Regions from separate parts of the Paenibacillus sp. FSL E2-0177 genome, predicted to be linked through region 1. Evidence: riboswitches for the same ligand, from Rfam matches in the RefSeq annotation. Region 1 holds a riboswitch; the other holds the start of a gene.

Region 1 (6,146 bases):
TGATATCTGCTTTTGTTGCAGCAATGTTTGTATCATCTTTCAAGGTAATCAGACCATTTTTTGCAAGTAGGATTAGTGCACGGCCACCGTTAGTAGCATCGTTCGGAATGGCAACTTTTGCACCATCAGCCAACTCATCGATCGATTTGATTTTTTTGGAATAAGCTCCAAAAGGTTCAACGTGAACGGATGCAACAGAGACTAGGTCGGTTTTATTATTTTTGTTTTGGTCATCCAGATACGGTTGGTGTTGGAAAAAGTTAGCGTCTAACTCCTTCTCATCAAGCTGCACGTTAGGTTGAATATAGTCAGTGAATTCTTTGATTTCAAGTGTAATTCCATCTTTTTCGAGCAATGGAGCAATAGCCTTCAAAATTTCAGCATGAGGAACAGGTGAGGCACCAATAACCAATTTCACAGGATCTTTAGTAGGTTCACTTGTTGCTTCTGCGTTTGGTGCTGTTGTAGCAGCCGAGCTCCCAGCATTATTAGATGCATTGTTGTTACCGCAAGCCGCAAGCACCGCAACCAGTGTCAGGCTAAAAAATGTAAGTAGTACTTTTTTCATTGTAAATCCCCCTCTAATCTATATTTTGTATTGAATAAGGATATATATGGATGTACCTTATTTCCGTGTGTAATGTTTTACGAGTCGGTCACCGGCCATTTGTAGCAATTGCACCAGTACGACAATAAATATTATAGAAACAATCATAATCTCCGTCTCATAGCGGTGGTAGCCGTAACGAATCGCCAAGTCACCTAATCCGCCGCCCCCAACCATACCAGCCATTGCTGTATAGGAGACCAGTGTAACCAGTGTGATCGTAACTCCAGCGAGCAGACCTGGACGAGCTTCTGGCAAAAGAACACGCATAACGATTTGGTTCGTCGATGCTCCCATACCTTGTGCGGCTTCGATGACTCCGCGGTCTACCTCTCTTAACGACGTCTCTACCAAGCGGGCAAAAAACGGAGCTGCACCAATCACCAGAGGTGGAATCGTACCGAGTACACCAATGGAGGTTCCAACAACGGCTTTGCTGAAAGGAATTAGAGCCACCATCAAAATGATAAAGGGTACGGAACGTAGAATATTTACAAGTAATGATAAGACCGAGTAAGTTACTCTGATTACTATACTATTCGATTTCCCCCATAAATACAATAGAATTCCGAGTGGTAAACCAAGAATAATTGTGAACAATCCGGAAAAAAATATCATTTTTATAGTAGCAACCGTAGCATCCATCATTTCTTGCCAATTTAGATCTGCAAAATTCATTACGAAATCACCTCCACATCAAGGCCTTGAGCAATTAGCCTGGAGATCGTTACAGCAATCGCCTCAGCTGGCCCTTCGAACCGCACAATCATCTGTCCATAAGGCACATCTTTAATCGTTGAAATGGTACCATGTAAGATTGCAAAGCTTACACCCGTATCACGCACGACATCGGATAGTGCCGAGCCGTAAGTTTTTTCTCCGAAAAAAGTAATTTTGACAGCTTGAGAGTTATCCCCGGCAGCAGCATCAAGCGCCACTCGAAGAGGTCCTTCATTCTGTGTCTCACTGCGGATGAAATCGCGTGTAACCTCATGCTGCGGCTTGAGAAATACCTCTGTAACTTTGCCTTGCTCAACAATCCCACCACCATGAATGACCGCGACACGGTCGCAGATGCTCTGGATTACATGCATTTCATGTGTGATCAGCACAATGGTCAAATGGAATCTTTTATTAATATCGAGCAGCAGCTTAAGAATGGAGTCCGTTGTCTGGGGATCAAGCGCAGAAGTGGCCTCGTCACACAGCAGTACATCAGGGTCACTGGCTAGTGCCCGGGCGATGCCGACCCGCTGCTTTTGTCCTCCAGATAACTGAGAAGGATACTTATCTTTATGTTCTTCAAGCCCAACTAGAGCGAGCAGGTCTTTGACTTTTGTATCAATAGCTGTTCTAGATGTACCTGCAAGGCGTAGTGGAAAGGCAATATTATCGTATACGGTCGCCGAAGACAGCAAATTGAAATGTTGAAAAATCATCCCAATCTTGCGCCGCTGTTCCTGCAGCTGACCTTGGTTAAGACTGGTTAGCTCAACACCGTCTACCCAGACCTCTCCTTCTGTCGGACGTTCCAACAGATTAATGCAACGGATCAATGTACTTTTCCCGGCTCCAGAGTGGCCGATGACTCCGAATATTTCACCTTTCTCGATGGACAAATTCAATCCAGAAAGTGCTGTTGCCGCATTACTCCCTTTTCCATAAACCTTTGTTATCCCTTTTAGATTAATCAACTCTCGTCGCCCCCCCTTTATACTTCACTTATTCTATACAAAAAAACCTCCAACGATCGATGCAGATCGCAAGAGGCTCTGTGGGTTTATTAAGACAATGCCTTCTCATCTGCCAACGACCGCAACCTGCGCCATTGTAGGAATTAGCACCATGACATTTGTACAACGCTTCCCGCGCTGGTTACAAATCGGTTGCCGGGCTTCATCGGGCCTATCCCTCCGCCGCTCTCGATAAGATAAAGTTATGAAATTATATTTTTTCTGAAATCGTACATACTTTAATGCAAGCATAAGTATAGTGAGTTTATCGATTTTTGTCAAAAGGAAATATATTGAACGATTACGATTTTATGCTCTTTGTCTTGCTTATTTCCTTACGCAGCTGTTCATTGCTGTAGCTGAATGCCGCGATTAATGTCTTACAGTTCATTTCGAGCGATTGTTTTAAATCCTCAAGATGGCTATCCAGATCCTCGAGCTGAATTTTGTCATGCAGACCTTGGTGCCGCTGCCACAAATCATCCTGCATTTCGGAATTCATATAATGAATTTCAGCATTTCTGCGCTTGCGTAAATTCTCCAATGGATCGCGGTAGGAGTTCTTAATCTCTTCCAGTTGATCCGCTAATGCAGGATGCACATTCAATAATTGAAGCTGACGCAGCACTGTAAAGTAAGAAAAGTGCGTTTTTAATTTGGATGTTTTGAGATCATAAAAATGATTCAGTACCGTCCCAAGCTTGTCCAGAAGAGAGAAAACCCGGATAAAGCCATCTTTATAAAAATAAACATAACGTGCATAATCGCCCTGTTCCACCGGTGTCATATCATCCATATAACCCGCAATCACTAATTTCCGGTAAAAAGCGGCCGCGAACCAACTTTGCTCCAGTTCATCCAGAGAGGAAATCAGCCCACGTGTCCAAATCTCCAGCTTGCGGTATTCATGGTCATTATCCTCATGGGCACTCATTTCCTTGCGCAGCAATGCTGCAAAAGTGGCCATATTCTCCATCGCATCAGCCAACACACCGCTGTTCTTTCGAGGCGGCTCTCCAAGTAATACCCGCAGCATATCCCAGTCCTCCTAAAGTTTTGTTCAGCGTCTGCTTCCATGGACTGCTTCGTACAAAACTCGCGACGTAAGCATCGGCCAATCAGCTCCACGATATACCGATTTCCACTTTATTATTCCGCGGGTGAAGCACCTCTATCCACGGAGGGAATGTTCTACCAAGGCGGTGGAATCATTGGGCTCGTTACATTTTTTCCAGACACGACACTACTCGCGCGATTTAGCTGCCAGACTCTTACACTCATATAACATAAGACACCAAACAAACTGGCAATCAGTAAAATATGAGCCAAAGCGGCAAATATGTACAGCCTTTCATTATCTAGAGTGTAAACCACAGCCGCCCCACTAAATACCTGCATCAAGCATAACAGCACTGCAGCTATACCTAGCGCTCTAAGCTCTGGATAATCCTTATGTTTCCAAAATGCTAAATGCCCAAGCAGCGCAGTAAGCATGAATAAGATTAAAGCCGCAATCCGATGCGTAAAAACAACACCTACACCTCCGGAAAGCTCCGGAACCCATTCTCCATTACAAAGCGGCCAACCCGAACACCCGCCTTGTGAATCCGTATGACTTACAAAGGCTCCAATATACACGACAATATAAGAATAGATGGCAGTAAAACAGGTTAAATTGCGAAAAGCCTTACTTACGGGCTTCTTTTGAGCCTCCAGCTTATGATCATATTCACGTGCTTCATGCCATCTCTTGGTTCCAAGAGCCAACATCATAGCGCTCGAAAAGGCGATCAAAGAAAAACCCATATGCAACGCCATTACAGCAGCGGATTGGGATTTAATTACTGCAAGCGCTCCCATACCACCTTGAACGATGACGAATACTAAGGTCATAAATGCATATCCCAGCAAATCGCGCCGCGTACGAGCATAACGCCAAAAAGCAAACATCGAGGCAAGTGAGAATAACCCTGCCAAACCGCTAAACAAGCGATGGGTGTATTCAATCATCGAGCCTATAGTATAAGCCGGAATTAATTTTCCATGACAGAGCGGCCATTCATTTCCGCATTCCAAGCCCGATCCAGTCTTCGTCACTACCGCTCCTCCGAGTACAGCGAGGAACATGATAAGGCAAGTAAGATAACTAAGCCATTTCAACTGATTTGTCGTCAAAAATATCACCCGCAGTTTTTAGTAATGAAGAAGCAGCCAGACTTATATTTCAAAAAACCACCGCTTTTGCACAAACAGGCGAAAGCGGTGGTTCCTTAGGAATTACTTTTGAAGGCTTTGATGCACTTGGACCGCTTTATCAAGGAAATTCTCAATCTCTTCACGGGATTTGCGCAATTTATTAACGAATCTAACCAATTCCCGTCCATCCGAATATGCGACGAAGCTTGGAATACCCATAATATTTTGTTCTTGGCTAACATCGCCCACGGCATCAACATCTACCTCAACCAGTGTAAGGCGGTCTGCATAAGACTGCTCTACCTCTGGGATAAAAGGATCGATAAATTTGCAATCCGAGCACCAGTCAGCCTTGAAGATGGCCACTGTTAATCGAGGTGATTGAATGGCTACCTGAAATTCAGCAGGAGAACTAATTTTGTCCATGATTTACTCAGTCCCTTCTTCAATATCTGTCTATTTTCTACTCTTTAAGTGAAGCAAAATGCAGTGTAGAAGTCAAACCTTATTCTCTCATACGAACACGTGCAGGCTGTAACTTCATCAGCGGATTCAATAATTTTTGCAGCGCCCGCGGATAACTGGAGATTTCCTGTTTAGTCAGCACACCCAGCACAATAAGCAGTACTAGATAAATAACAACAACGGCTGCTCCTACAACAAGACAAGTGATCAGAAACGCCAAACGTGCCGGCATCAGATCCGTTAACAGAATCCCAGCTTCATTCAAGCCATAACCAATCCCGCCGGACACAAGTACCGCAATCGCGAAACCGCCCCAACGTTTGCCCATAATTTCAAAAGGCACGATCGATTTCAGCATCCGTAAGTTAAGCAAAGTAATGACCACGAAACAAAGTGCTGTTGCACCGATAATTCCGTAGATGCCAAATACCTTACTAAGTAATAAGCTTGCCACTAATTTTACAATAATACCCGCTAACACATAATACATGGAAATTCGCGATTTGCCCATACCTAACAAAATAGAGTTTGTTGTCATCATCGTAATCTGAAAGATCGTACCTAAAGTAAGCATGGCTACGATACCACTGCCATCTAAACTACTGAATAAGAGGCCATTAACTGAATATGCAGCAACTACGAGTGATAGAACAATCGGTGCTCCTGTTAAAATAGAGATACGAAGCGCTAACGTCACTTGCCCTTTTAGATGTTTTTCATCCCGACGGGCATATGCAGCTGAAATAATTGGTATAAGTGATGTGCTCAGTGCTATAGAAAGAACCGGCGGAATCCCGGCGACACTCTGTGCCCGACTCCCGAAAATACCCAAAGCACGTGTGGCATCAGCTACACCAACTTGTCCACTCAGTAACGGTACAATTAAAGATGTATCAATAAAGTTCACTACTGGAACCGTAACTGAAGATAGAACGATAGGAATTGATAATTTAAATATATCCTTATAAATTCCAAATAGAGGAAGCTTTGCTTCATTCGTTTCGTATAATGCAGTTTGCCCCTCGCTACGCCGTAATTTCATAGCGTAATAGAGCATTACACCAAACGCACCAACACTACCAAATACACTACCGAATGATGCACCAGCAGCCATCCACGTGTTGTCGTACCCTTTTTGTAACAAT
Region 2 (6,146 bases), 3.1 Mb from region 1:
GGATGGAACACTTCCGCAATCGCCGGATGCTCTTGTAGATAGCGGGCAATTGCTAGCGCATTGCTCTCGTGCCGTTCCATACGCAGGGCCAGTGTCTTCATGCCTCTCATCAGCTGATAACTGTCTGTTGGCCCAAGCACAGCGCCAATAGAGTTATGTAGAATCGCTATTTCAGCGGATAATTCAGCTCCTTTAGATACAATAAGACCCGCAAGTACATCATTGTGTCCGCCCAAATATTTGGTAGCACTATGGACTACAATGTCCGCACCTAATTCCAGAGGACGCTGGAAAAATGGAGTCAGCAGTGTATTGTCTACAATTGTGAGCAGCCCATGATGACGGGCCCAAGTAGCAACGGCTGCAATATCCGTAACCATCATCAAAGGATTCGTTGGCGTTTCAATAAATATCGCCTTCGTATTTGGAAGACGTGAAGCCTCAAGCGCATCCAAATCATTCGTATCTACATAGGAAGCAGTGATTCCAAACTTGGACATAATTCGTTCCAACAAACGATAGGTCCCGCCGTAAAGATCCAGCGAAACGATCAAGTGATCGCCTTGCCCAAACAGGGTAAATATGGTTTGAATAGCTGCCATCCCAGAACTACAGGCAAAACCTGCATCACCAGACTCCAATTCCGCAGCCGCATTCTCTAGTACGGAACGGGTTGGACTTTTGGTACGGCTATAATCGAAACCTGTGCTCTGCCCAAGCTTCGGGTGACGGAATGCCGTAGCATTATAGATAGGGAAATTAATGGCTCCGGTAGCCGGATCTTCTTGTGAACCTATTTGTGCCAGTCTGCTTTCAATCCTAAGTTTGTCGTCCATGATAAATGCCTCCTAAATTGTAATGTAGCGCTGATCTTAATAAACAATCGGGTCGATATCGTAAGGTGTCTCTTGATATACATAGTAATTGAGCCAATTAGAGAATAATAAGTTGGCATGTGCACGCCACACTGCAGGAGGTGTTTGTTCTGGATCATCTTTAGGGAAATAGTGTTTCGGCAAGGCCATCTCCATGCCCCTCTCCAAATCACGATCATATTCCCATTTCAAGGATAATGGATCGTATTCGGAATGTCCGGTCACAAATATTTGTTTGCCGTCGGTCGTAGCTACTAGATACATACCAGCTTCTTCGGATTCCGCCAGAATCTGCAGATCTGGATTGCTCTCAATATCTTCGCGGGAGACATCGGTATGACGGGAATGCGGTACATGGAATACCTCGTCAAAGCCGCGCAGCAATTTAATGTTATTTTGGTTAATCGTATGGGAGAATACTCCAAAACATTTTTCAGGCAAAGCCACTTTACGAACACCAAAATGATGATACAACCCTGCCTGTGCCGCCCAACAGATATGCATGGTCGAGGTCACATTATCCTTGCTCCATTCAAAAATCTCTTTTAGCTCTTCCCAATAGGATACTTCCTCAAACTCCATTTGCTCTACGGGTGCTCCTGTAACAATAAGACCATCCAAACGGCGGTGGCTGATCTCGTCAAAAGTTTTGTAAAAGCTTCTCAAATGCTCAGCAGAAGTATTCTTAGAAGTATGTGAGCGTGGGTGCAGCAAGGTAACGTCAACTTGTAGCGGTGAATTTCCTATTAAACGCAGCAATTGAGTCTCCGTCGTTTCTTTAGTCGGCATGAGATTCAGAATAGCAATCCTTAGTGGGCGGATATCCTGATGGAAAGCCAAACTATCATCCATCACAAAAATATTTTCACCGGATAGTATTTCTTTTGCTGGTAAACTGTCGGGAATTTTAATTGGCATTGTCTTTCCACTCCTTAACTGTATTTAGGTTATGTTGTCACATCGCGGCTTTCTGAACAATAAAAAGACCTTTCTCGGAAAACGAGAAAGGTCATATCTACAGTCATATGCGCCTCTCTCATCTGCCAGAAACTTTTGGACGGGGTTTAGTCGTCAGCAAAGTTCCGCAAGAATTAGCACCGTGCGTTCACACGCCGGTTGCCGGGTTTCATAGGGCTAGTCCCTCCACCTGCTCTTGATAAGATTTAGCTGTATTCAATTAAATTTCTTTAAAATTTACTTTAAATCATGAACCTCCTTTTCGTCAAGTCCATACAATGCTGAAGTAGCCTCAAAGTAACAATAAATTTGCTTGAAAGAGGCATACTCCGTTGTTATACTAGACAAGTATTTCATACCTGAACGAAAAGAAGAGGTGAGAAGAAGAATGGAAGGCGACCCGAGCTCGCAATTAAGTGTACAGAATGAGCAACCACACAGGATAATCATCAGCTTGCCGGCGGCGGGAGCAGTTCTTCTTCATGCCCTCGAATCGTCATTCGGCCTCTTGTATTGATTGTAACGCCGGCCAAGCTGATTTTTTCTCTGTGCTTAATTAGCAGTCCCTGGTGAAGACCCGGGGATAGAAGGAGTGGAATCAGATGAAAATCCGGCTGGTGAATGCAGGGGTTTTTACACCTATTGATGAAATTGATGAAACATTGACACCCCCAACAGAAGGGTTCTATTGGATTGATGCAGATGTGGAGGATTTGGAGCTGCTTCAGCCCCTGTTCAACCTGCATGATCTCGCTGTTGAGGATTGCCTTAGTGAAGAGGATCAACGTCCAAAGATCGAAATATACGAAAGTCATTACTTTATTGTTGTAAACAGCATCCGCTTTGATGATGAGGAAATCTTCCTGCGGGCGCTCAATATATTCTTGGGCAGACATTATATTATTACTGTAACGAAACAAAAGATTCACGAGCTACGCGTCCTGAAGCCCATGTTATGGGAACAAGAGGTTAGCGAACCCGACCAATTCCTTTACCTGCTTATCGACCTTGTCGTAGATAATTATTTCTCCGTAGGTGACCGAATTGAAGCCCGGATTGAGAAGCTTGAAGAGGATATCCTAATGCATACCAAGAAATCTCATCTGAGTGAGATTATCGGTCTGCGAAGTGAGATCTTATGGTTAAAGAAGATGCTGGGACCACAGAAAGAGGTTATCAATACCCTGAATAAAAAAGACCTCCGTCTGATTGATGATCAGCTGCAGAAATACTTTAGCGACATTTATGAAAATGCAGTTAAAATATCCGAAACTTTTGAGACGTACCGCGATCTCATGGGCAACTTACGTGAGGCCTACCAATCCAGTATCGCCAACCGCGCCAATGAAATTATGAGAGTATTTACCGCGATTACAACGATATTCATGCCTTTGACCGTAATTACCGGAATCTATGGGATGAACTTTGATCATATGCCGGAATTGCATACGAAATACGGTTATTTTGCCGTTATAGGTCTAATGTTGACGTTAGGCTGTGGGATGCTGTATGTATTCCGCAAGAAAGAATGGCTATGAAAATAAACGGACGAATAGGCAAGACGAAGGCCCTTTAACCCTATGGTGTAAGGAAGCCTTCGTCTTTTTGATATGAGAAAAAGCTACTAGAAACTGGTCGCCATGCCCACTTTAGCAGCTTGCTCCCGCCGGAAACGAATGCGGATCAGCCGCAGGCGTTCATAATAGCTATCCAGCCCTTCTGCTGCTGAAAAATCCTCCCCATACACCTTATGCAGCACTGGCTTTAGAAAAAGATCTCCAACCTCTGCATAGGCATTCCATATCGCCTCCTGCTCATTCTGCGGCACATTTTTCAGTTCTACCTCGATCAGTTTCTCCACGCAATAACCTTCTCTTTCCAGCTCCTCTACCGCTTCAATCAGTTCGCGACGGTTCACTCCACTGTTCACCTTAAGCTGTTCTAACCCTAACCCATTCTCGATCCCTTGCAGCAGAATTCGCCGTAATCGCAGTCTTTCTAGCTGTTTCTTATATTTGACCTCTTTCTGTTTATAGAGCCAGGATACAAAAGAATCCTCCTCAATTTCTTGGTGTACCCAATTCAAAGGAAAGGAATGTTCCCTTGCAGCCGTAGAGGTTATAGCCAACCAATCCGTGCCATATTGGGCTGCCTTTCCTTCCCCTACACCAGGGATCTGCAGCAGCTCCTCTGGTGTATGTGGCAAGAAAGTGCTTATCAAACGTAACAAACGATTGCTGGCAAGAATGTAAGGGGCTTTCCGTTCACTAGAAGCTCGGCTGCGGCGCCAAGCACATAACTCCTCATAAATAGCTTCGTTGCCATTATATTCACTGTAATATTGCAGCCTTAGCTGCTCCTGATTACGCCCGGTAAGGCCGTCTTCTTCATGAAATACGCCATCAATCAACGGCCGATAGCCATCCCCCATCTTCACCGCCAGCTCATGCCTGTAAACACAAAGCATTTCATTCCATGAACCACCCGCGTACCACAAATGCTCCTGTGTTTCCTCACCGCCTGAAAAATCACGCCAGCCCAGGCTCCACACTCCTTCTTCCTCTCCAATCCATAGCTGAGCGAACACCTCTTGATCCACCCCAGATATTCTGGATAAGCGATTCATAAATACAATTTGCATATTCATCCCTGCCTTTCTAGTCTTCAGCAAGCACTATACCTACCGGTCTGAGCTACTTATTCGCTGATGTGAATCCCACACTGTCAGACTCGGAAAACGCAAAAAAGCACCACTCTCACGATAAACGTGAAAGAGGTGCTCCCTCATTAAATGCTATACTGTTAGATCCTACAATACCATATATTTCCTAACAGTCAATATCTTTTTATACTAGTTTCTTGCCATAGCTAAAGTTGCCAGTCCAATCGCACCTGCAAGTCCTGCGTTATCTCCAAGCTGCGGTGGCACAACATAATTATCGATGTCGGTATTTAGCGCTGGATGCTGAACATAACCCTTCAGCAGCTCCTGCAGCTTGGTACGAATTAGCGGGAACAAGTGGCTTTGCTTCATGACACCACCGCCCATTACGATTTTTTCGGGAGACAGAATCAACACGTAATTCATAAGTGCATGTGCAAGATAATGAGCTTCCATATCCCAAGCTGGATGGTCAACAGGCAGCTCGCCTGCTGGTTGTCCCCAGCGTTTGCCAATCCCCGGACCTGCTGCTAACCCTTCAAGGCAATCGCCATGATAAGGGCAGTAGCCCTCAAACGTGTCCTCTGGATGTCTGCGAACTAGAATATGCCCCATCTCAGGATGAGACAATCCATGCACCATCTGACCTCCAACTACTGCTCCCGCTCCAATGCCTGTCCCAACCGTAATATAAAGGCAGCTGTCCAGACCTTTAGCCGCTCCCCATTTACTTTCCGCAAGCGCTGCACCATTCACATCCGTATCAAAACCGATTGGCACGTTAAATTGCTCAGCCATTGTACCTACCAAATTATATTGTCCCCAGTGAGGTTTTGGTGTCGTTGTTATGTAACCATAAGTAGGGCTGTCCAGCACGGGATCAATCGGTCCAAACGATCCAATACCAAAAGCTTCTACATTCTTCCCATTAAAATAGTCGATTACGAGTCCCATCGTTTCTTCCGGTGTTGTTGTCGGAAAGCTAACTCGGTCCAGAATGGTACCGTCCTCATAACCAATTCCGCATACAAACTTCGTTCCGCCTGCTTCAATCGCTCCCAATAACTTCATAGCAACTATCTCCCTTCTCCATTAAGCAATAATCCGCCATCCAGTTTGAAAATAAAAATTAATATAAAATAAAACAATCAACAGCCCTTATTATACGTTGGATGAAGCGCTATCACAATAATAAAACTCCCTTCATGCTTTTTTGCATGAAGGGAGACTATTGATGTTTAATTATTTAAGTCATCAAACATAGAGCCTTTTACCGTAACCTCAATTTGATCCAGCGGCTTAATGCCGACAAGCTTGCCCAGTGATTTGTACGCGTTGGTACTCTTGGAGAGCTCCACATCTGCCAGCCAAGCCTTAACATAGTACTTCCCATCTGGCATTTCAGCTGTAGTATAGACAGGAATATGGTCCTTATTAATCGTAATCGTCACCGTAGACTTTTCCGTGATCTTGTACATATTCTGATTCAAGCCCACATATTCACGGTATTTGAAATTGTTGAAGCTTCCCAGTGTACTAGACTGTGAGTAACCCTCTAATATATTCTTCCAGAATTCATGGGTGCCTTTATCACTTTCTCTTTCTTGTGAATATGGGATCTCTTCCACATCTTTAGTAAAGCTGTTCTCCAC

The links. Region 1 has a riboswitch for S-adenosylmethionine ahead of MHI25_RS26050 (methionine ABC transporter ATP-binding protein). Riboswitches for the same ligand answer to the same signal wherever they lie in the genome.
Region 2: another riboswitch for S-adenosylmethionine. It lies ahead of metA (homoserine O-succinyltransferase); the one in region 1 lies ahead of MHI25_RS26050 (methionine ABC transporter ATP-binding protein).

The regions. Positions count from the first base shown of each region.
Region 1 covers NZ_CP150307.1:5,848,129-5,854,274, forward strand. Annotated here, with positions in the region: gene MHI25_RS26040 (MetQ/NlpA family ABC transporter substrate-binding protein) at 1-568, opposite strand, end outside; gene MHI25_RS26045 (methionine ABC transporter permease) at 626-1,285, opposite strand; gene MHI25_RS26050 (methionine ABC transporter ATP-binding protein) at 1,285-2,301, opposite strand; SAM riboswitch class I at 2,404-2,539, opposite strand; gene MHI25_RS26055 (Cthe_2314 family HEPN domain-containing protein) at 2,642-3,376, opposite strand; gene MHI25_RS26060 (heme A synthase) at 3,532-4,515, opposite strand; gene MHI25_RS26065 (thioredoxin family protein) at 4,618-4,962, opposite strand; gene MHI25_RS26070 (polysaccharide biosynthesis protein) at 5,042-6,146, opposite strand, start outside.
Region 2 covers NZ_CP150307.1:1,970,993-1,977,138, reverse strand. Annotated here, with positions in the region: gene MHI25_RS08660 (PLP-dependent transferase) at 1-836, opposite strand, end outside; gene metA (homoserine O-succinyltransferase) at 873-1,793, opposite strand; SAM riboswitch class I at 1,909-2,038, opposite strand; gene corA (magnesium/cobalt transporter CorA) at 2,435-3,370, shown strand; gene MHI25_RS08645 (HRDC domain-containing protein) at 3,457-4,473, opposite strand; gene MHI25_RS08640 (ROK family protein) at 4,684-5,565, opposite strand; gene MHI25_RS08635 (hypothetical protein) at 5,733-6,146, opposite strand, start outside.